Regions from separate parts of the Micromonospora sp. NPDC047467 genome, predicted to be linked through region 3. Evidence: riboswitches for the same ligand, from Rfam matches in the RefSeq annotation. Region 3 holds a riboswitch; each other region holds the start of a gene.

What was found. A riboswitch is a leader RNA that binds a small molecule or an ion and turns the genes downstream of it on or off. The one in region 3 is predicted to bind cobalamin.
Region 1: linked by a shared signal. The riboswitch ahead of ABZ780_RS05695 (ABC transporter substrate-binding protein) and the one ahead of ABZ780_RS22175 (acyl-CoA thioesterase) in region 3 are both predicted to bind cobalamin.
Region 2: linked by a shared signal. The riboswitch ahead of ABZ780_RS23335 (ribonucleoside-diphosphate reductase subunit alpha) and the one ahead of ABZ780_RS22175 (acyl-CoA thioesterase) in region 3 are both predicted to bind cobalamin.

Annotation. Positions count from the first base shown of each region.
Region 1 is NZ_JBEYTO010000002.1:312,655-319,180, reverse strand. It holds gene ABZ780_RS05700 (iron ABC transporter permease) at 1-380, opposite strand, end outside; gene ABZ780_RS05695 (ABC transporter substrate-binding protein) at 403-1,338, opposite strand; cobalamin riboswitch at 1,420-1,568, opposite strand; gene ABZ780_RS05690 (M14 family zinc carboxypeptidase) at 1,612-3,492, opposite strand; gene ABZ780_RS05685 (C39 family peptidase) at 3,704-5,041, shown strand; gene ABZ780_RS05680 (DUF4229 domain-containing protein) at 5,105-5,401, opposite strand; gene ABZ780_RS05675 (hypothetical protein) at 5,474-5,911, opposite strand; gene mqnE (aminofutalosine synthase MqnE) at 5,935-6,526, opposite strand, start outside.
Region 2 is NZ_JBEYTO010000008.1:322,048-328,573, forward strand. It holds gene ABZ780_RS23325 (ROK family protein) at 1-84, opposite strand, end outside; gene ABZ780_RS23330 (MFS transporter) at 126-1,352, shown strand; cobalamin riboswitch at 1,439-1,656, shown strand; gene ABZ780_RS23335 (ribonucleoside-diphosphate reductase subunit alpha) at 1,847-4,165, shown strand; gene ABZ780_RS23340 (ribonucleotide-diphosphate reductase subunit beta) at 4,216-5,211, shown strand; gene ABZ780_RS23345 (glycoside hydrolase N-terminal domain-containing protein) at 5,298-6,526, opposite strand, start outside.
Region 3 is NZ_JBEYTO010000008.1:42,910-49,435, reverse strand. It holds gene ABZ780_RS22200 (hypothetical protein) at 1-423, opposite strand, end outside; partial or broken gene ABZ780_RS22195 (DUF1524 domain-containing protein) at 634-1,020, opposite strand; gene ABZ780_RS22190 (hypothetical protein) at 1,185-1,640, shown strand; gene ABZ780_RS22185 (ABC transporter substrate-binding protein) at 1,704-2,558, opposite strand; gene ABZ780_RS22180 (LysE family translocator) at 2,680-3,306, opposite strand; gene ABZ780_RS22175 (acyl-CoA thioesterase) at 3,310-3,822, opposite strand; cobalamin riboswitch at 3,950-4,165, opposite strand; partial or broken gene ABZ780_RS22170 (cobalt transporter) at 4,230-4,652, shown strand; gene metE (5-methyltetrahydropteroyltriglutamate--homocysteine S-methyltransferase) at 4,877-6,526, opposite strand, start outside.

The sequences.
Region 1 (6,526 bases), on a different contig from region 3:
GCGCCGGCGGCCACCCCGAGCAGGTACGGGTCGGCGAGCGGGTTGCGGAACACGCCCTGGTAGCAGCCGCCGGCCAGGGCGAGCAGGCCACCGACGAGCAGGCCCAGCACGACCCGGGGCAGCCGCAACTCGGTGACGATGGCGATTTCCCGCTCGGTCAACCCGCTCTTCAGGTGCACCCCGGGGATCAGGTTGAGCAGCTCGGCGGCGACGCTGCCCGGCGGCAGACTGACCGGGCCGAGCGACACCCCGGCGACGAGCGCGACGAGCACCGCGAACACCCCGGCGGCCAACCAGCGCTTGCGCAGGCCGGCGGGCCGGGACGCGAGCTGCGTCCCGGCCTGCCGCGTGGTTGGTGCCGGGGTGGCCACCGGAAGCAGTCCGGTCACCGACGGACGTCGATCACGCGGGCACCTTGGCGACCGCGTCGATGACAACCCGGAGCAGGTCCACGATCCGTGGGCCCCACCGGGAGGCGATGTCGTCGTCCAGCGCCACGACCTGGTTGTTCTTCACCGCGGTGACCCCGGCCCAGCCGCTGCGGGCCTTGACCGAGTCGCCGCTCTGCTGGCAGCACTTGGCGTCGGCCAGGAAGACGAAGTCGGGGTCGGCCTTGACGATGAACTCCTGGGACAGCTGCGGGTAGCCGGCGCTCTTGCCGTCCGCGTCGGCCGGGTCGGCGATGTTGGTCAGACCGGCCAGGTCGTAGATCGAGCCGATGAAGGTCTTGCTGGTCGCGCTGTAGAGCTCCGGGCCCAGCTCATGGAAGTAGGTGAGCTTCTCGGCGCGCTGCGGCACGTCCTTGACCAGCTTGGCGATGTCGTCCTTCATCCGGGTGGTGACGTCGGTGGCCTGGTCGGCGTGCCCGGTAAGCGTGCCCAGATCGGTGATCTGCCGGTAGGAGTCGTCAAGCGTGGTCGCCGCCGGGGTCAGGTACACCGGGATCTTGAGCTTGCCGAGCTGGTCGACGATCTTGTTCCGGTCGTCGGAGATCACCACCAGGTCGGGGTTCTTGCTGGCGATGGCCTCGGCGTTGGGCTGGAAGCCGGACAGGTCGGTCTTGGGCGCGTCAGCCGGGTAGTTGGACTGGTCGTCGACCGCGGTCACCTGCGGGCCGGCACCGATGGCGAAGAGCATCTCGGTGGCGGTGGGCGCCAGCGACACGATCTTCTCGGGCCGCTTGTCGAGGGTGAGCGAGCCGACCGTCACCGGGAAGCTGGCGGTCGCCGAACCGACGCCGGGCGCCGGCTGGTCGGTGGTCTTCTCGGCGCAGGCGCCGAGGGCGAGCGCGGCGACCGCGAGGGTCGCGGCGAAGAGCCGGGGGGTACGTCTGAACATGGGGCCTCCTGTCGGTCGAGGAGTGTTGCTTCGCCGACAGGGCTTCCGTACGCCCGCCCACGAGGCGCCCTTCCTCGAGAGCGCGTGTCGCGACCGATCCGCAGGCGACCTGGCTTGTCCCCACCGTCAGGCGGGGCATCACAGTTGCGGGACAGCGCCGGTATCGCACCGGCTTCGCTGCGGAGTGGTCGCTAAGACGGTAGCGCACCGCGGGATCTGGAGGCTCGGAGCGGGTGGTGGGGCCCCGCAGGGGCGGAACGGGGCCCCACCCGATCAGGAGGCGGTGATGGTGACGTTGTCCACAGCCGCCTCCACGAGGCTCGCGCCGGAGGCATCCGCGGCCTCGACGAGGATCCGCACGGACTGGCCGGCGTACGGAGTGAGGTTGAGGTTCGCCACCGCCCAGCTCCCGTTGCGGTTGGTCGCCGCGCCGGCCTGGGTGAGCAGCGCGGTGGTGCCGCCGTTGTGCACCACGCTCACCCGCAGGTAGTCGGCTGACGACGAGTTCGAGCCGTGTGCCAGATACCAGGCCAGCGAGAGGGTCAGCGTGCCCGACGACGGCAGGGTCACCGCCGGGGACCGGGCACTTGTCACGCCACCGTCGACGTCGTAGTCACCGGCCGCCGAGCCGGCGAGCCGGCCGGTGACCAGGTCGTTGGCGCCGGCGTACGGGGTGAGCTGCTTGGCGCCGGAGGAGGTGGTCGCCTGGGCGGCACCCCGCTCCCACACTCCGCTGGTGGCGGCGTCGGTACCGGACGGGTTGATGGTCCACCCGGTGGCGGTCTCGAAGGTGTCGGACCAGACCGTGGTGCCGCCACCACCGCCGCCGCAGTACTGCGCCTGCTTGCCGATGGCCCGGTACGGGCAGTCGGCGTACTCGCTGAGCATCAGCACGGCCTCGCGGTTGCGGCTGGTCTGTGCGGGGATCACCTCGTCGGGCGGGTAGAAGCCGCCGCCGCTCGCCGAGCCCGGGTACATCTCGAAGGTGTACGCCCAGATGTTGTGGGTGGCCCACATCCAGTCGATGCTGTCCCCGTCGGTGATGTAGAGGTCGCTGGACTGCTGCGGGGTGTAGTTGTTGGTGGCCGCCATCTGCTGGCCGATGGTGGCGAAGGTGTTGTACTGGTCGGCGTTCATCCCGGCCGCGGTGTTCGCGGTGGTATAGCCGTACGGCCAGAGCACCAGCTGCGAGTACGTGTGGAAGTCGATGTTCGCCTTGATCTGCTGTGTCCCGCCGACCACGCGACTGTTGACGAAGTTGCGCAGCGCCTGCGTCTCCGGGGCGGAGAACGCCGACGGGCCGCGGTAGGTCTCCGACGAGGTCGAGCCGGACGAGCCGCCGCAGCAACCCCAGTTGTAGGACCAGTTGCGGTTCAGGTCGGTGCCGACGTTGGACGAACCGCTGTTGGGCTGGCGGTTCTTGCGCCAGGACCGGTACGACCCGGTGGCGATGTCGTACTCGCTGCCGTCCGGGTTGACGGTCGGCACGATCCAGATCTCCCGGCTGTTGACGATGTTGGTGATCCGGGAGTCGCTGCCGTAGCTGTCGGTGAAGAGGTTGAGCAGGTAGATCGCCATCTCGACGGTCAGGTGCTCACGGGCGTGCTGCTGGGCGTTGAACAGGATCTCCGGCTCGTTCTCGTCGGTGCCGACGTTGTCGGAGATCTTCACGGCCATCAGGTCGCGGCCCTCGTACGACGTACCAATGCTGATCTTGCGGGCGATGGCCGGATGGTCGGCCACGGCCTGGTTCACGACGGCGGTCAGTTCGGCATAGTCGTGGTAGTTGGAGTCGGCGGGCGGGAAGGCCAACGTGCCCACCCCACCGGCGCCGCGTTCGGCGTTCGGTGGCGGGGTCAGCGGTTCCAGGCGGAATCCGAGCCGGCCGATCGCGGCGGCCTCGCTCGCGGTCGCCGAGATGTGCAGGACCCCGTGCTCGGAGTAGTCGATGGCGGCCCCGGTGCGGACCACCGCGTTGCGGTCGGCGAGGGTCCGGGGCCCGAGCACCCGGTAGCCGGCGGCGGCCGACTCGGCGGTGCGATCCGGTGCCGGTTTCGCGGCGACGGGTCCGGCGGCCACGGTGACGATGCCCAGCCCGGCGACGACAGCGAGCGCCAGGGCACGGCGGAGAGGTGTGGGCGTGCGGAGGGCCATGTACTACCTCCTCGAAGGGCGGGACATCCCGCTCGGTGATGCACACTTCACCACCAGCCACATGGTCGAATCAATATCCGTCGTTGCCTTATGCATCCCAGATTCACCATCGCTGCGGCAATGATTTTCTTCCCAGCACCCTCTGGCGAAACTTCCTTCCGCGCGGAACACTGACCAGCGACGATGCACCTCTCGACACCGCGGAGCACCCATGGCCAGATCCCGCCTGCACGCGGCCGCCCTCGCGGGCGTCAGCGCGCTCACCCTGCTCGCCCCCGCAGCCCCCGCCACAGCGGGTCGACCACCCGCTCCCGCCCACGACGAGCGGATCACCTTCCAGGACTGGTCCGGGCCCGCCGACTGGCACCGGGGCAGCAGCGCCGGCACCCGCGTCGTGCCCGGGGCGCGAGCGGGCGTCACCCTGGCCCGCCCGGCCGGCACCATCGAGTACGCCGATCCGCACACCGGCGCCACCCGCACCTGGGAGTACGGCACCTGGACCTCGCCGGTGACCCGGATCGGCTTCGACGCCACCGAACTGATCGCCTCGTGGAACGCCGAGACCCCCGCCGGCACCTGGATCCAGGTGGAGATGCAGGGCAGCTACACCAGCGGCGACCAGACCCCCTGGTACGTCATGGGTCGCTGGGCCTCCGGCGACACCGACATCAAACGGGCCAGCGTCAACCGGCAGGGTGATCCCTGGTCGACGATCTGGACCGACACCTTCAGCATCGACGACGCCGACGCCGGGGTGCTGCTGCGGTCCTACCAACTGCGACTGACCCTCTACCGGGCACCCGGGCAGACGGCCTCGCCGGTGGTCCGGATGCTCGGAGCGATGAGTTCCAGCGTGCCGGACCGGTTCACCGTCCCGCCCAGCGCGGGGCACATCGCCTGGGGCGTCGAGTTGCCGGTGCCGCGCTACTCGCAGAACGTGCACAGTGGGCACTACCCGGAGTACGACGGCGGCGGCGAGGCGTGGTGCTCGCCCACCTCCGCGGAGATGGTCGTCGAGTACTGGGGGCGCAGGCCGTCGGCGGCCGACACCTCCTGGGTGGACCCGACCTACCCCGACCCGACGGTCAACCACGCCGCCCGGATGGTCTTCGACTACGCGTACGACGGCGCGGGCAACTGGCCGTTCAACACCGCGTACGCGGCCAGCTTCCCCGGACTGGAGGGCCGGGTCACCCGGCTGCACTCACTCGACGAGCTGGAGCGTTTCATCGCCGCTGGCATCCCGGTGGTGACCAGCCAGTCGTTCCTGGCCAGCGAGTTGGATGGCGCGAACTACGGCACGTCCGGGCACCTGTTCGTGGTGGTCGGCTTCACCGCCGAGGGCGACGTCATCGTCAACGACCCCGCCTCGTCCAGCAACGACGTGGTGCGCAACGTCTACAAGCGTGCCCAGTTCGAGCAGATCTGGTTGCGGACCAAGCGCACCAACGCGACCGGCGGAGTCTCCGGCGGCTCGGGCGGCATCGCGTACCTCATCAAGCCCACGTCAAAGCCCTGGCCCCGGGTCCCCGGCTCCACCAACTGGTGACCGCGCGGTCGATCATGAAGTTATTGCCCCATCGCTAGGCGTGTCGGAGCAATAACTTCATGGTCACCGCGAGGGTCGGTCGGTGGGGGGGTCGTCGGTGGGGGGCGGGGTGGGGTTGTCGTCGCCGGCTAGGGCGGAGCGCAGGCGCTCCTTCTCCGCACGGCGGCGCTCCGCCGCTTCGGCCATCTCCTCGGCCATGTCGTCGCGGAAGCCACGCAACAGGAAGAAGGAGAGCGCGGCCGAGAACGCCAGCGCCAGAATCAGCTTCAGGAAAATGTCCATGTCGACGAACCAGAGGCCCGCCAGCACGGCGACGAACAGCCCGAGCCGGCCCAGCGTGTACTTGACCGCCGCGCTCACCTGCACCACATCCGTTCCCTAGCTCGCCCGCCCTGCGGCGGAAAGATCGACTCGCCCGGCGGGCGGTCGGGGTCAGCCGGTCCGGCGGGCCAGCCAGCGGACACCCGGAAACCAGACCACCGCGTACGCCACGGTGAACGCCGCCGCCGCCAACGCCCCGGACAGCAGCGGCGGCAACCCGGAGGCCAGCCCCGCGATCAGCAGCCCCGAGACCACCCCGACGGCCGCCGCGACCAGAGCCGCCACCACCCGGGCCGCGCCGAACTCCCAGGCCCGGAAGTCGTCCCAGAACAACCAGGCCGGCAGGATCACGGCCAGCCAACCGTTGGTGTGACCGAAGTCGCCGGCACCGAACATGGCGAACGCCAACTCGAACAGCACGAGCGCCAACACGCCGATGATCAGACCGGCCAGGCACACGCCGAGCAGGTCGGCCAGGGTACGGACCCGCCCCTGGTCGTCTCGGCGGGGAAACCCGCCCTGCTTCTCGGACTCGCGCTGCTCGGTCATCGACTGCGAGGGTACGTGGTGGCTCAGGCCCAGACCTGCTGCGGTTCGGCGCGGCGTTCGGCCAGCGACGGCGCCTTGTCGTACTCCCGGACCACGTTGTAGCGGGTGTCCCGCTCGACCGGCTGGAAACCGGCGTCCCAGATCAGGTGCAGCAGGTCGTCGCGGTGCATGGTGTTCGGGGTGCCGTACGAGTCGGCGTCGTGCGTGATCTTGTATTCGACGACCGAGCCGTCCAGGTCGTCCACGCCGAAGTTCAGCGAGAGTTGAGCCACCGACAGCCCGTGCATCACCCAGAAGTTCTTCACGTGCGGCACGTTGTCGAAGAGCAGACGGGAGACGGCGAACGTCTTCAGCGACTCGGCCGGCGACGCCATCGTGGTGCGCGCCTGGATCCGGTTGCGGATCTTGCCGTCCGCCGAGTCCACGAAGTCGTGCTGGTAGCGCAGCGGGATGAAGACCGCGAAGCCACCGGTCTCGTCCTGCAACTCCCGCAGCCGCAGCACGTGGTCGACGCGGTGCCGGGGCTCCTCGATGTGGCCGTACAGCATGGTCGCCGGGGTCTTCATGCCCTTGCTGTGCGCCAGGGCGTGGATGCGCGACCAGTCCTCCCAGTGG
Region 2 (6,526 bases), 280 kb from region 3:
CGTCCGCACGGTACGTCCCACGGCCATGACCAACGCCTGGTTGTAGCCGCGCAGGAAGGTGACGTCGGCTGTGGTGCGCGTCATCTCACCACCCTATTACGCAACGCTGTTGCTAAATTCGCTCGGTGCATGCACTGAGCAGAAATCGACGCCTGGGGGCGGTTCTCGCGTTGGCGCTGGGCGGTGTGGCGGTCGGCCTCACCGAGTTCGCGGCGATGGGCCTGCTGCCCGACATCGCACGCGGCCTGCTCCCGCAGCAGTACGCCGAGTCGTCGTCGGACGCGGTGGCCCGCGCCGGGTGGACGATCAGCGCCTACGCGCTCGGCGTGGTGGTGGGCGCGCCCCTGATCGCCGCGCTGACCGCCCGACTGCCGCGCAAGAAACTGGTGCTCGGTCTGCTCGTCCTCTTCATCGTCGGCACCGTCGCCTCGGCGATCGCGCCGACGTTCGACCTGGTGCTGGTGGCCCGGTTCGTCGCGGCACTGCCGCACGGCGCGTACTTCGGCGCGGCGGGTCTGCTCGCGGCGGCCCTGCTCGGCCCCGGCAACGAGGCCCGGGGTTTCGCCGCCGTGCTCGGTGGTCTGACCGTGAGCAACCTGGTGGGCGTGCCGGCGGTCACGCGGCTCGGGCAGGCGGTCGGCTGGCGAGCCGCGTACCTGGTCATCGCCGGTGTGTTCGTGCTCACGCTGCTGGCGGTGCTGGCTGTCGTTCCGGAGGTCGTGGCGGCCGTCGACGCCTCGCCGGCCGCCGAGTTGCGGGCCCTGCGGACCTCGCAGGTGTGGCTCGTGGCGGCCACCGGCTCGGTGGGCCTCGCCGGTCTCTTCGCTGTCAACACCTACCTCGCGCCGGTCACTACCGACGTCGCCGGCCTTTCGGCCACGACCGTGCCGTGGGTGCTCGTTGCGGTGGGCCTGGGCATGACAGTCGGCAACGCCCTGGGCGGTTGGCTCGCGGACCGGGACCTGCGCCGGAGCATGTACGTCGGTTTCGTCGCCATGATCGTCAGCATCGCCGTCTTCGGCCTCGTCGCATCGAACGGCGTCGGCCTGTTCGTCGGTGCGTTCCTGGTGGGCGCGACAAGCCTCTACCTGGGGCCGGTCCTGCAGGCGCGCCTGATCACTGTCGCGCCGGGCGCGCAGTTGATGGGCGCGGCGATGAGCCAGTCCGCCATGAACATCGCCAACAGCCTCGGTGCCGGGCTGGGCAGCGTCGTCATCGCCGCGGGCTTCGGCTACCTCGCGCCGGCCTGGGTGGGCGTGGTCCTTGCGATTGCCGGCCTGGGCCTGGCGGGGATCAGCTTCTCGGTCGAGCGACGCACGCGGGCCGCGGAGACAGTCGCACTCGCGGGCTGACCCGTCGATCGATGGTGGTGGGCGTCGGTGCCGCCGACACGCCGACGTCGACATGTGGGGTGTGACAAACGCTGCTGCCCCTATATATGGTGTCGAGCGCAGCTGGTTCGGCCGCTCGTTCGGAGTGGTCGAGGCAAGAGGGAACCCGGTGGGAATCCGGGACTGTCCCGCAGCGGTGAGTGGGAACGACAGCCGTCATCGGCACTGGGCCACCAATCGGCCCGGGAAGCGACGGCCAGTAGGAGACCGGCGAGCCCGGTCGTGCCCACGAGTCCGAAGACCTGCCAGCGCGCCGCGTACCCGCACCCGGGTGCGCGGCGGTCCGAGGCCGCGTGGGACGGCTGACGCCACCTGACCCACGCCCAGCGTGGCGTCCGCCGGTGTCTGTCTCCTCGCGTCCGAGGGCCATCTGGTCTCGAACTCGCGAGGAGTGAGTGGTGACAGTCACCGAGGTAGCCCCGGTCAGCGGCGAGACGGCGCTGCGACGGACGCCGATGCAGGTCCGCAAGCGCGACGGCGCCACCGAGCCCGTGGACGTGAACAGGATCGTCCGGGCGGTCGAGCGGTGGGCCGACGACCTGGCCGACGTCGACCCGATGCGCGTGGCGACCCGCACGATCAGCGGCCTGTACGACGGCGCGACCACGGCCGAGCTGGACCGGCTGTCCATCCAGACCGCGGCCGAGATGATCGGCGAGGAACCGCAGTACTCGCGCCTGGCCGCCCGGCTGCTGTCCGGCTACGTCGACAAGGAGGTGCGTCGGCAGGGCGTCACCTCGTTCAGCGCGTCGATCCGGATCGGCCACGCCGAGGGCCTGATCGGCGACGGCACCGCCGCGTTCGTCGCGACGCACGCCGAGATGCTCGACGACGCGATCGACCCGGACGGCGACCGGAGGTTCGAGTACTTCGGCCTGCGCACGGTGTACGACCGGTACCTGTTGCGTCACCCCACCAGCCGGCTGGTGCTGGAGACCCCGCAGTACTGGCTGCTGCGGGTGGCCTGCGGCCTGTCCCGTACGCCGGACGAGGCGGTCGGCTTCTACCGGCTGATGTCCAGCCTGGCCTATCTGCCCAGCTCCCCGACGTTGTTCAACTCCGGCACCCGGCACACGCAGATGTCCTCCTGCTACCTGGTCGACTCGCCGCGCGACGAGCTGGACTCGATCTACCAGCGGTACGCGCAGGTCGCCAACCTGTCCAAGTTCGCCGGTGGCATCGGCATCGCGTACTCCCGGGTCCGGTCCCGGGGCGCGCTGATCCGTGGCACCAACGGGCAGTCCAACGGGATCGTGCCGTGGCTGCGCACGCTGGACGCGAGCGTCGCCGCGGTCAACCAGGGCGGCCGGCGCAAGGGCGCGGCCTGCGTCTACCTGGAGCCGTGGCACCCGGACGTCGAGGAGTTCCTGCAACTGCGGGACAACACCGGCGAGGACGCCCGGCGTACCCACAACCTGAACCTCGCCAACTGGATCCCGGACGAGTTCATGCGCCGGGTCGAGGCCGACGAGATGTGGTCGCTGTTCGACCCGCACGAGGTGCCGGAGCTGCCCGACCTGTGGGGGGAGCGGTTCGACGCCGCGTACCGGGAGGCCGAGGCGCAGGGCCGCTACGTGCGGCAGGTCCCCGCGCGGGAGCTGTACGGGAAGATGATGCGGACCCTCGCCCAGACCGGCAACGGGTGGATGACGTTCAAGGACGCCGCCAACCGGCTGTGCAACCAGACGGCCGAGCCGGGCAACGTCGTGCACCTGTCCAACCTCTGCACCGAGATCATCGAGGTGTCCAGCGACGCCGAGACTGCGGTGTGCAACCTGGGCTCGGTGAACGTCGCCGCGCACCTCACCGCCGACGGCATCGACTGGCATCGGCTGCGCGCCACGGTCCGCACCGCCGTGACGTTCCTCGACCGGGTCATCGACATCAACTACTACCCGACCCCGCAGGCGGCGGCGAGCAACCCCCGCTGGCGGCCGGTCGGGCTCGGGCTGATGGGCCTCCAGGACGTGTTCTTCGCGCTGCGGCTGCCGTTCGACTCGCCGGCCGCGCGGGAGCTGTCCACCCGGATCAGCGAGGAGCTGTACCTGACCGCGCTGGAGACCTCCGCCGACCTGGCGCACCGCTTCGGCGCGCACCCGGCGTTCGGGCAGACCCGGGCCGCGCGGGGCAACCTGCAACCCGACCTGTGGGGCATCGAGGGTACGCAGACCGCGCGCTGGGCCGCGCTGCGCGAGCGGGTGCGGGCGAACGGGCTGCGCAACTCGCTGCTCGTGGCGGTCGCCCCGACGGCGACCATCGCCTCGATCGCCGGGTGCTACGAGTGCGTCGAGCCGCAGGTGTCCAACCTGTTCAAGCGCGAGACCCTGTCGGGTGAGTTCCTCCAGGTCAACACCGCTCTGGTACGCGAGCTCAAGGCCCGTGGCCTGTGGACCGACCGGACCCGGTCGGCGATCAAGCGAGCCGAGGGGTCGGTGCAGGGCATCACCGAGCTGCCGGCCGACGTCCGGGAGCTGTTCCGCACCGCGTGGGAGCTGCCGCAGCGGGCGCTGATCGACCTGGCCGCCGCTCGTGCCCCGTTCATCGACCAGTCCCAGTCGCTGAACCTGTTCCTGGCCTCGCCGACCATCGGCAAGCTCTCCTCGATGTACCTGTACGCCTGGAAGGCCGGGCTGAAGACCACCTACTACCTGCGTTCCCGCCCCGCCACGCGGATCCAGCAGGCCACCGTCGCGGTCCTCGCGCCGTCGACGACCGACGCGGACGCGCTGGCCTGCTCGTTGGAGAACCCCGAGTCGTGCGAGGCCTGCCAGTGACCGCCGCCGACACCACTACCGACACCGTCACCGACACGAGGACCACGCACATGCTGCTCGACCCCGGGATGGACCTCACCCTCCGCCCGATGCGCTACCCGCACTTCTTCGACAGGTTCCGCGACGCCATCCGCAACACCTGGACGGTGGAGGAGGTCGACCTGCACGCCGACCTCGCCGACCTCGACAGGCTCTCGCCGGCCGAGCGGCACCTGGTCAGCCGCCTGGTCGCGTTCTTCGCCACCGGCGACACGATCGTCGCCAACAACCTGGTGCTCAACCTGTACCAGCACGTCAACAGCCCGGAGGGCCGGCTCTACCTGTCCCGGCAACTGTTCGAGGAGGCCGTGCACGTCCAGTTCTATCTCAACCTGCTCGACACGTACGTCCCCGACGAGACCGAGCGGTTCGAGGCCTTCGCCGCCATCGAGAACATCCCCTCGATCCGACGCAAGGCCGAGTTCTGTTTCCGCTGGATCGACTCCCTCAGCGACCTACGGGAGCTGCGAACCCGCCAGGACCGGCGCACGTTCCTGCTCAACCTGATCTGCTTCGCCGCCTGCATCGAGGGGCTGTTCTTCTACGGCGCGTTCGCCTACGTCTACTTCCTGCGCTCCCGGGGTCTGCTGCACGGCCTGGCCTCCGGCACCAACTGGGTGTTCCGCGACGAGTCCATGCACATGGCGTTCGCGTTCGACGTCGTGGACACCGTCCGCGCCGAGGAGCCGGACCTGTTCGACGACGACCTCGCCGACCAGGTCCGTCAGATGCTCACCGAGGCCGTCGAGTGTGAGGTGCAGTTCGCCGAGGACCTGGTGGGCCACGGCGTGCCCGGCCTGACCCTGGCCGACATGCGGGAGTATCTCCAGCACGTCGCCGACCGCCGCCTCGCCCAGCTCGGCATCGCGCCGCACTACGGGTCGTCCAACCCGTTCGCCTTCATGGAGTTGCAGGACGTGCAGGAGCTGTCCAACTTCTTCGAGCGGCGGGTGTCGGCGTACCAGGTCGGGGTGACGGGCGCGGTCGCCTTCGACGACGACTTCTAGCCGGCGGTCTGCGCGTGGGGCTCGGCCACCCGCCGCCCGGTCGGCGGGTGGCCGAGCCCCGGCTCCCGCGCGGGGGTATCGGCGACTCAGCTCGTGGTGCAGGTGAGGCTGGTCGGCGGGTTGTTGGTGCCGTTCCAGGCGCCGGTGAACCCGAAGGTGGTCGAGGCGCCGGCGGCGAGCGCGCCGTTGTAGGCGGCGTTTGTCACGCGGACGGCCGATCCGTTCTGGGTGTGGGTGCCGCTCCAGAGCTGGCCGATGGTCTGCCCGTTGGGGAAGGTCCAGGAGACGGTCCACCCGTTGATCGACGTGGAACCGGCGGTGACGGTCACGGTGGCCTGGAAGCCGCCGGCCCACGAGTTGACGATGGCGTAGGCGGCGGTCGCCGACCCGGACGGCGGGGGAGTGGTGGCGGACGGCGTCGGGGTGGGAGTGGGGGTGGGCGTCGGTGTCGGCGTGGCCGTCGGTGTCGGCGCGGTCCCGGCGTACGCCCGGTAGGACTGTCCCGCCTGCACGGTGAGTTCGATGACGTCGGACTCGATCCGCGTGGTGCGGGCCGGCGCGCCGGTGGCCGCGTCGACGACCGAGTGGGTCGCCGTGAACAGACGCGAGCGCAGCCGGATCGTGCCGCCACGGTCGGCGCCGATCAGGAGCTCCTGTGCCTGGCCCCCGCTCCACGCGATGCCGACGGTGTACCCGCCGCGCCCCCGCAGGCCGCTGACCCGGCCCTGCCCCCAGGCGGCGGGCAGCGCCGGCAGCAGGTGCAGCTCACCGTTGTGACTGTGCAGCAGCATCTCGGCGATGCCCGCCGTCGCGCCGAAGTTGCCGTCGATCTGGAACGGCGGGTGCAGGTCGAACATGTTCGGCGCCAGCCTCGCCGTGGTGACGAGGTCGCGCAGGAGTTTGTGTGCCCGCGCGCCGTCCTCCAGCCGGGCCCAGAAGTTGATTTTCCAGGCCAGCGACCAGCCGGTGCCGTCGTCGCCGCGCAGCTCCAGGGTCCGCCGCGCGGCCTCGAACAGTTGCGGGGTGCCCCGGCGGGTGATCTGGTTGCTGGGGTGCAGGCCGTACAGGTGTGAGACGTGCCGGTGGTAGGGCTCGGTCTCCACCCAGTCGTACAGCCACTCCATGACGTTGCCGCGCGAGCCCACCCGGGTCGGCGCGAGCCGGTCGCGGGTCGCCCGGACCTGTGCCCGGAACGTGGGGTCCACGTCGAGGATCTCGCTGGCCCGGGCGCAGCCGTCGAACAGGTCACGCAGGATCTGGTTGTCCATCGTCGGTCCGGCGCAGACGCTGGCGTTCGAGTGGTGCGACAGCTCCG
Region 3 (6,526 bases):
ATAGACCATCTTTTCGGCGAAATCCTTGTGGCCGCTGCTCAGGATGCCGGTCGCGGCGATGTCCTTCACCGCGCTGTAGTTTCTGTTCTCCATATGCATCCGCACATATCCCGCAAACCAGCTGGCGTCGTAGCTGGAACCCACTGCCGCCATCTCCGAGCCGGCGAGCTCAGCGACGTGCTTGCTCACCCGCATGGTGTCGATGCCGCGCTTCTCCGCCTCGGCGAGTGCCTCGGACCAGTCCTTGGAGATGCCGGGTCGCACCTGGTTCTTGCCGTCGCGGTACCAGATGGTCCGCGGCTCATACATGAAGTGCAGATCGTAGTGGCTGCCGAAGTTCTTCTGCAGGTTCTTGTAGCCCTCCTTGCCCCACTCGGGCGGCGCGTCCCCAGCCCAGATGAAGAAAAGATCGTGTTTTCGCATCCGCTGCTCCTTACCGTGGTGGTCCCGTTTCAACGGGGTACACCAGAGCAGGTTCACCGAAGTGGACTGCGTCACATGAGGTGTTTGTGTGGTTGGGGTATCGCCATGTGAGGTGGCGGCCTACCTCTGTGAGCAGGCGCCGGACACGGGCCGCTTCGGACCTGCTCTGGCGAGTCGTTATATTTCTGGTTTAGGTGATAAAAGACGCGTTCAGGGGTTAGAGGGCTGAAGAAGTACAAAGCGTTGCAGCAGTTCTTCGACTGGCTCGAATATGAGGGACTTCTCCGACGACTGCAGGGTCAGGCCCCAGTTGTACTTCACGGTGATCCACATCTTGCTGTAGGTGCACCGGTACGACGACAGAGGCGGCTGCCAGGTGGAGGGGTCCTGGTCGCCCTTGGACTGGTTGACGTTGTCCGTCACCGCGATCAACTGTGGGCGGGTGAGGTCGTTGGCGAAGCTCTGCCGGCGGCTGGTCGTCCACGAGTTCGCGCCGGAGCGCCACGCCTCGGCAAGCGGCACGACGTGGTCGATGTCGACATCGGTGGCCGCCGTCCAGGTCGCCCCGTCGTACGGGCTGTACCAGCGGCCCGAGGTAGGTCCATCTCCCCGCCGTAGCGGGCCTCGGTCGGGAGTCCGGGCCCAACCGGACTCCCGACCGGTCCAGCCTTGGGCGGAACGGGCGCAACATCTGGCGTACCGGCCTACGCACCGCCACCGCGACCGGTGCCGTACTGACCGCCCTGGCCGACCATGTCGCGGTGTCGACATCCTGTTCGCTGCTGCACGTGCCGGTGGACCTCGCCGCCGAACCTGACCTGGACCAGGACCTGCGTGTCCGGCTCGCGTTCGCCCAGCAGAAGGTCCACGAGGTCGTCGCTCTCGGACGCGCACTGCGCGACGGTGTCGGTGGCCTGCCCACTGCTCTGCCGGCGATCCCGGCGGCGTGGCGTAAGGACGGTGTCCGGGCCCGACTCGACGCGCTTCGCCCGGAACACCTACGACGCGGGCCTTACGCGCAGCGGGCCGCCATCCAGCAGGCCCGACTGAACCTTCCACCGCCCACCACCACCGGATCGTTTCCCCAGACCACGGAACTGCGCCAGGCGCCGGGGCAACCCGGGCTGCGGCCTGAGGACCGCGGCTACCCGGAGGTCGAACAAGCCCTGACCCGACTCGTCGCTGGCGCCGCCGAAATCCGCAGCACGCTCACCTGAGCCCAGGGCGGGACGGCGGCGTGCCGCCGCCGATGCCGCACCGGCCGCTCGGGCACGGCAGCGTCAAACTGCCCCGACGGAGATCCGCTGAGCGCGGGAGTCCGGGCGGCCGGCGAGTATCGCGGCGAGGATCTCCGCGCCATCGACGACCCTCGGGCCGGGGCGGTTGAAGTAGGCGGGCCCGTCAACGACCCACACCTGCCCCCGACGAACGGCAGGCAGATCGGCCCAGCCGGGCTGCCCGGCCGCCACAGGCAGCTCGTCGACGGTCCGTTCAGGCGTGAACCCACACGGCCCGAACACCACCACGTCGGGGGCCAGGTCGGCGACCACCGACCACCGATGTGGGGTGCTGTGCGCCCCCGGGCCGAGCAGCAAAGACCGTCCGCCCGCGAGCGTGATCTGCTCCGGTACCCAGTGCCCGCCTGGCATCAACGGGTCGAGCCACTCGACGAACAGCACAGTCGGCGCACCGGTCCCCGGGCCGGGCAATGCGGCGAGACGACGTTCGGCGTCCGCCCGGATCTCGGCCGCCCTGCCCGCGGTGTCGGTCAGGGCGGCCACGGCGTCGACCGTGTCCAGTATCCCGCCGATGGTCCTCGCCTCCAGGGACACCACCCTGGTATCGAGATCGATCAACCGAACCGCGTCGTTGACCCTCGCATAGGAGACCGCACACACATCGCACAGGTCCTGGGTCAGGATCAGATCCGGCTTCAAGTCCTCCAGCATCGGAACGTCGAGCTGGTACAACGAGGACCCTCGGTGCGTATCGCCAGTGATCGCCGCCGATATCTCCCGGCTCGTCAACGCCTCGGGCAATGATGTCCCAGTCACCACCGGAACATCCACCAGGGCACCCGGCGGCCAGTCACATTCGTGCGTGCGGCCAGCCAGGTTCCCGGTCAGGCCGAGCATGGCCACGATATCCGTGGCCGCTGGCAGCAGTGAGACGATGCGCACACCCGCCTGCCTACCAGGCATGACCACGCCACGTCCACTCCGCGAGCCGGACCACGGCGGCGGCCACCGGCCCTCGCTACGACCCGAACGCGAGGCGTACCCCGAGCGCGACGAACGCCGCCGCGCAGATCCGGTTGATGCGCCGCGACCAGCGACCGTCAGTCATGCGACTGCCGAGTCGCCCGGCACCGACGCCCAGGGCGATGTCGACGGCGAGTTGCACCGCAACGAAGACCGCACCGAGAAGCACCAGTTGGGCGGTCGCGTTGCCCTGTGCCGGGTCGACGAACTGAGGCAGGAACGCCACGCTGAACAGGATCATCTTGGGGTTGAGGAGATTGGTCACCAGTCCACGCAGGAAGGCCCGCCCGGAGCTGCCACCCTGCTCCGGCTTCCCGGTGGGCGCAGCGCCGGCGCCGCGCAGGGCCCGCACCCCGAGGATGATCAGGTACGCCGCACCGACCCAGCGGATCACTGTGAACAGCACCGGCGAAGCGGAGATCACCGCGGCGAGTCCGCAGACGACCGCCGCGATGTGTACCGCCTCCCCGGCAGCGACGCCGAGCGCGGCCACCACCCCCGCGCGGGTGCCGTAGCGGGTAGCGTTGGCCAGCACGAACATCATGTCCGGACCCGGCGTCACCATGAGCACGACGATCGCGGCGAGGTACCCGGCCAGCGCCGCAATGGATAGCCCGAGCACGTCTCAGCCCTCCTCGGTGCCGTCGAGCAGCGCCCGCCGCAGGGCCAACCGGTGCTCGCGGCGGATCTCCGCCTCGCGGTACCGCCGCCGATCACCGTCAGTCTCCGGCAGCAATGGCGGCACCGAACGCGGCTGACCGTCGTCGTCGATCGCGACCATGACCAGATGAGCCGTGGCCACATCGGTGGGCGGCACCGCCCGGTCCCACCGGTCGGCGGTCACCTTGACAGCCACCTCCATCGAGCTGCGTCCGGCCCAGGTGATCCGGGCGTCGACGTGCACGACGTCACCGACCCGGACCGCGCGCAGGAACGCGGTCTCGTCGATCGCGGCGGTCACCGCCGGGCCGTCGGAGTGCCGGGCGGCGACCACACCGGCCACCGAGTCGATGAGGTTGAGGATCCGGCCGCCGTGCACCGTACCCATCAGGTTGGTGTGATGCTGATCCATGATCTGCGACAGGGTCAGGTGCGAGGCCGACGGCGCGCGGCCGGCGATCGTGGTGGTGTCGTGCACAGCGGTAGTCCGTCCCTCGGGAAACCACACCACCGGAACCGCGGACACGCTGACGAGCACGCACCGGCGCACACCGCGCGACACGTCACCCGGTCAGCCCACCCGCGAGGCCGACGGCAGCGCACACGGTTGTGTACGCAGCGCGGGCAGGTCTTCGGACTCGCGGGCCTGACCGGTCGTGCCGGTCCCCTACTGGCCGTCGCTTCCCAGGCCGGCTGGCCCAGTGCTGATGACGGCGGTCGTTCCCACTCACCGCTGCGGGGCAGTCCCGGACTTCCACCGGGTTCCCTCTTACGACGCCCAGCCGGTCACGACCAGGCGAACCAGCGCCACCAGCCAGTCTAGTTGATCGTCAAGGACTTGCCGCCGCCGAGGCAGGTGGGCCTGACGTCGACTGGTTCGTTGTCATCGACCGGTCGCGGCCGAGCTGGCTCGGTTGCCCGCCTGACCGGTCCGACCGCTCGGTACGCGGCCGGGCGAAGGTCGCCGCGACGATCACCTACAACGTCGTCGAGGCGGTCATCGCCATCAGCGCCGGGACGATGGCGTCCTCGACCGCGCTAATCGGGTTCGGGCTCGACTCCGTCATCGAGGTGGCCTCGGCCGGCGCCGTCGCCTGGCAGTTCTCCGGCCCCAACCACGAACGCCGCGAACGCACCGCCCTGCGGATCATCGCGCTGTCGTTCTTCGCCCTCGCCGCGTACGTGTCCGTCGAGTCGGTACGCGCGCTCGTCGGCGCCGACCGCGCGGAGCACTCCACGATCGGTCTGGCCCTGGCCGCGGTGTCGCTCGCGGTGATGCCGTTACTGTCGGGCGCGCAGCGGCGTAGCGACTGCCTCGACCACTAACGTTCGCGGTATTGGATGACCGCCGTCCGGCATGCCCGCCGCCAGGGCAAGCCAACTCGGATGTCACCTATCGGTGCCGCAGACCCATACATTCGCTGCAGGTGGTGGCGAAACGTGCCGGCCGTGAGCGGCGCGTCGGATCACTACCGAAGCCACCGTGCCGACGTGCCGGGCGGGACCAGTCGATGGTCCGCCCGGCACGGCCCTCACCTGTCGCGAAGCTCGTTGGCAGCGACGACCAGGTGTTCGAGAGATGCCTCAACCTCGGCATAGCCGCGGGTCTTGAGACCGCAGTCGGGGTTCACCCACAGCCGCTCCGCGGGGACCGCCGCCACTGCCCGTCGTAGCGCCTCGACGACCTCGGCATGCGAGGGCACCCGGGGAGAGTGAATGTCCCACACCCCGGGGCCGACACCCCGGCGGTATCCGATCGCGGCGAGGTCATCAAGGACTTCCATCTTCGAGCGGGATGCCTCGATGCTGGTGACATCGGCGTCGAGAGCGTCGATGGCGGTGATGACCTCCCCGAACTCCGAATAGCACAGGTGGGTGTGGATCTGGGTGTCGTCGGCGACGCCGGAGGTCGCCAGGCGGAACGCGCCGACAGCCCAGTCCAGGTACGCCTTCTGGTCGGCCTTGCGCAACGGCAGCGTCTCACGCAGGGCCGGCTCATCGACCTGGATCACCCGGATACCGGCTGCTTCGAGGTCACGGCACTCGTCACGCAAGGCGAGCGCGACCTGGTCGGCGGTGTCGCCGAGCGGCTGGTCGGCCCGAACGAACGACCAGGCCAGGATCGTCACCGGACCGGTGAGCATCCCCTTGACCGGCCGGTCGGTCAACGACTGGGCGTAGGTGGACCAGCCGACCGTCATGGGTGTCTTGCGGGCCACGTCGCCGTAGATGATCGGTGGGCGTACGCAGCGGGAGCCGTAGGACTGCACCCAGCCGTGCTCGGTGGCGGCGAACCCGCTCAACTGCTCGCCGAAGTACTGGACCATGTCGTTGCGTTCGGGCTCGCCGTGCACCAGCACGTCCAGACCCAACCGCTCCTGAAGTCGGATGACCCGCTCGACTTCAGCCCGCATCCGCTCGGTGTAACCAACCTCGTTGAGCCGGCCAGCCCGGTACGCGGCGCGGGCCCGGCGCAGTTCGTCGGTCTGCGGGAACGAGCCAATGGTCGTCGTTGGCAGCGGCGGCAGGTTCAGCCGGGCCTGCTGTGCGGCGGCGCGGTGCGGGTAGGCGCCGCGTTGCCGGTCCGTGCCCCGCAACGCGGCAAGGCGCCCTCGCACGCTGTCGTCGTGCCACGTCGCCGGGGCCGGCGGCAGCTGCGCGGGCAGGGACGTGGTGCCATTGCGCAGCGCCCGACCCAGCAGGACGACCTCATCAACCTTCTGCCGGGCGAAAGCCAAGCGGTCGCGCAGGTCCGGATCAAGGGCGGTCTCGACGGACAGATCCACCGGCACGTGCAACAGCGAGCACGAGGTGGACACCGCGACGTGGTCGGCGAGCCCCGTCACCGCGGCACCGGAGCTGATCGCCGCTCGCAGGTCGGTGCGCCAAATGTTACGTCCGTCGACGAGCCCCGCGACGATTGTCTTACCACGTAGCTGACCCGCTCCGGCGAGCCGATGCAGGTTGCCGGGCCCGGCAACCAGGTCCAACCCGATCGCCTCGACTGGCGTGTTCAGCAGAGCGGGCAGCGCGTCACCGAGTTCCCCGAAGTAGGTGGCGACGAAGATCCTCGGCCGCTGCGGCACGGCGCACAACCGGGTGTACGCGTCGCGGAGGGCGGCGATCTCTGCGGGGCTGCGGTCGCTGACGTAGGCGGGTTCGTCCAGCTGTACCCACTGCAC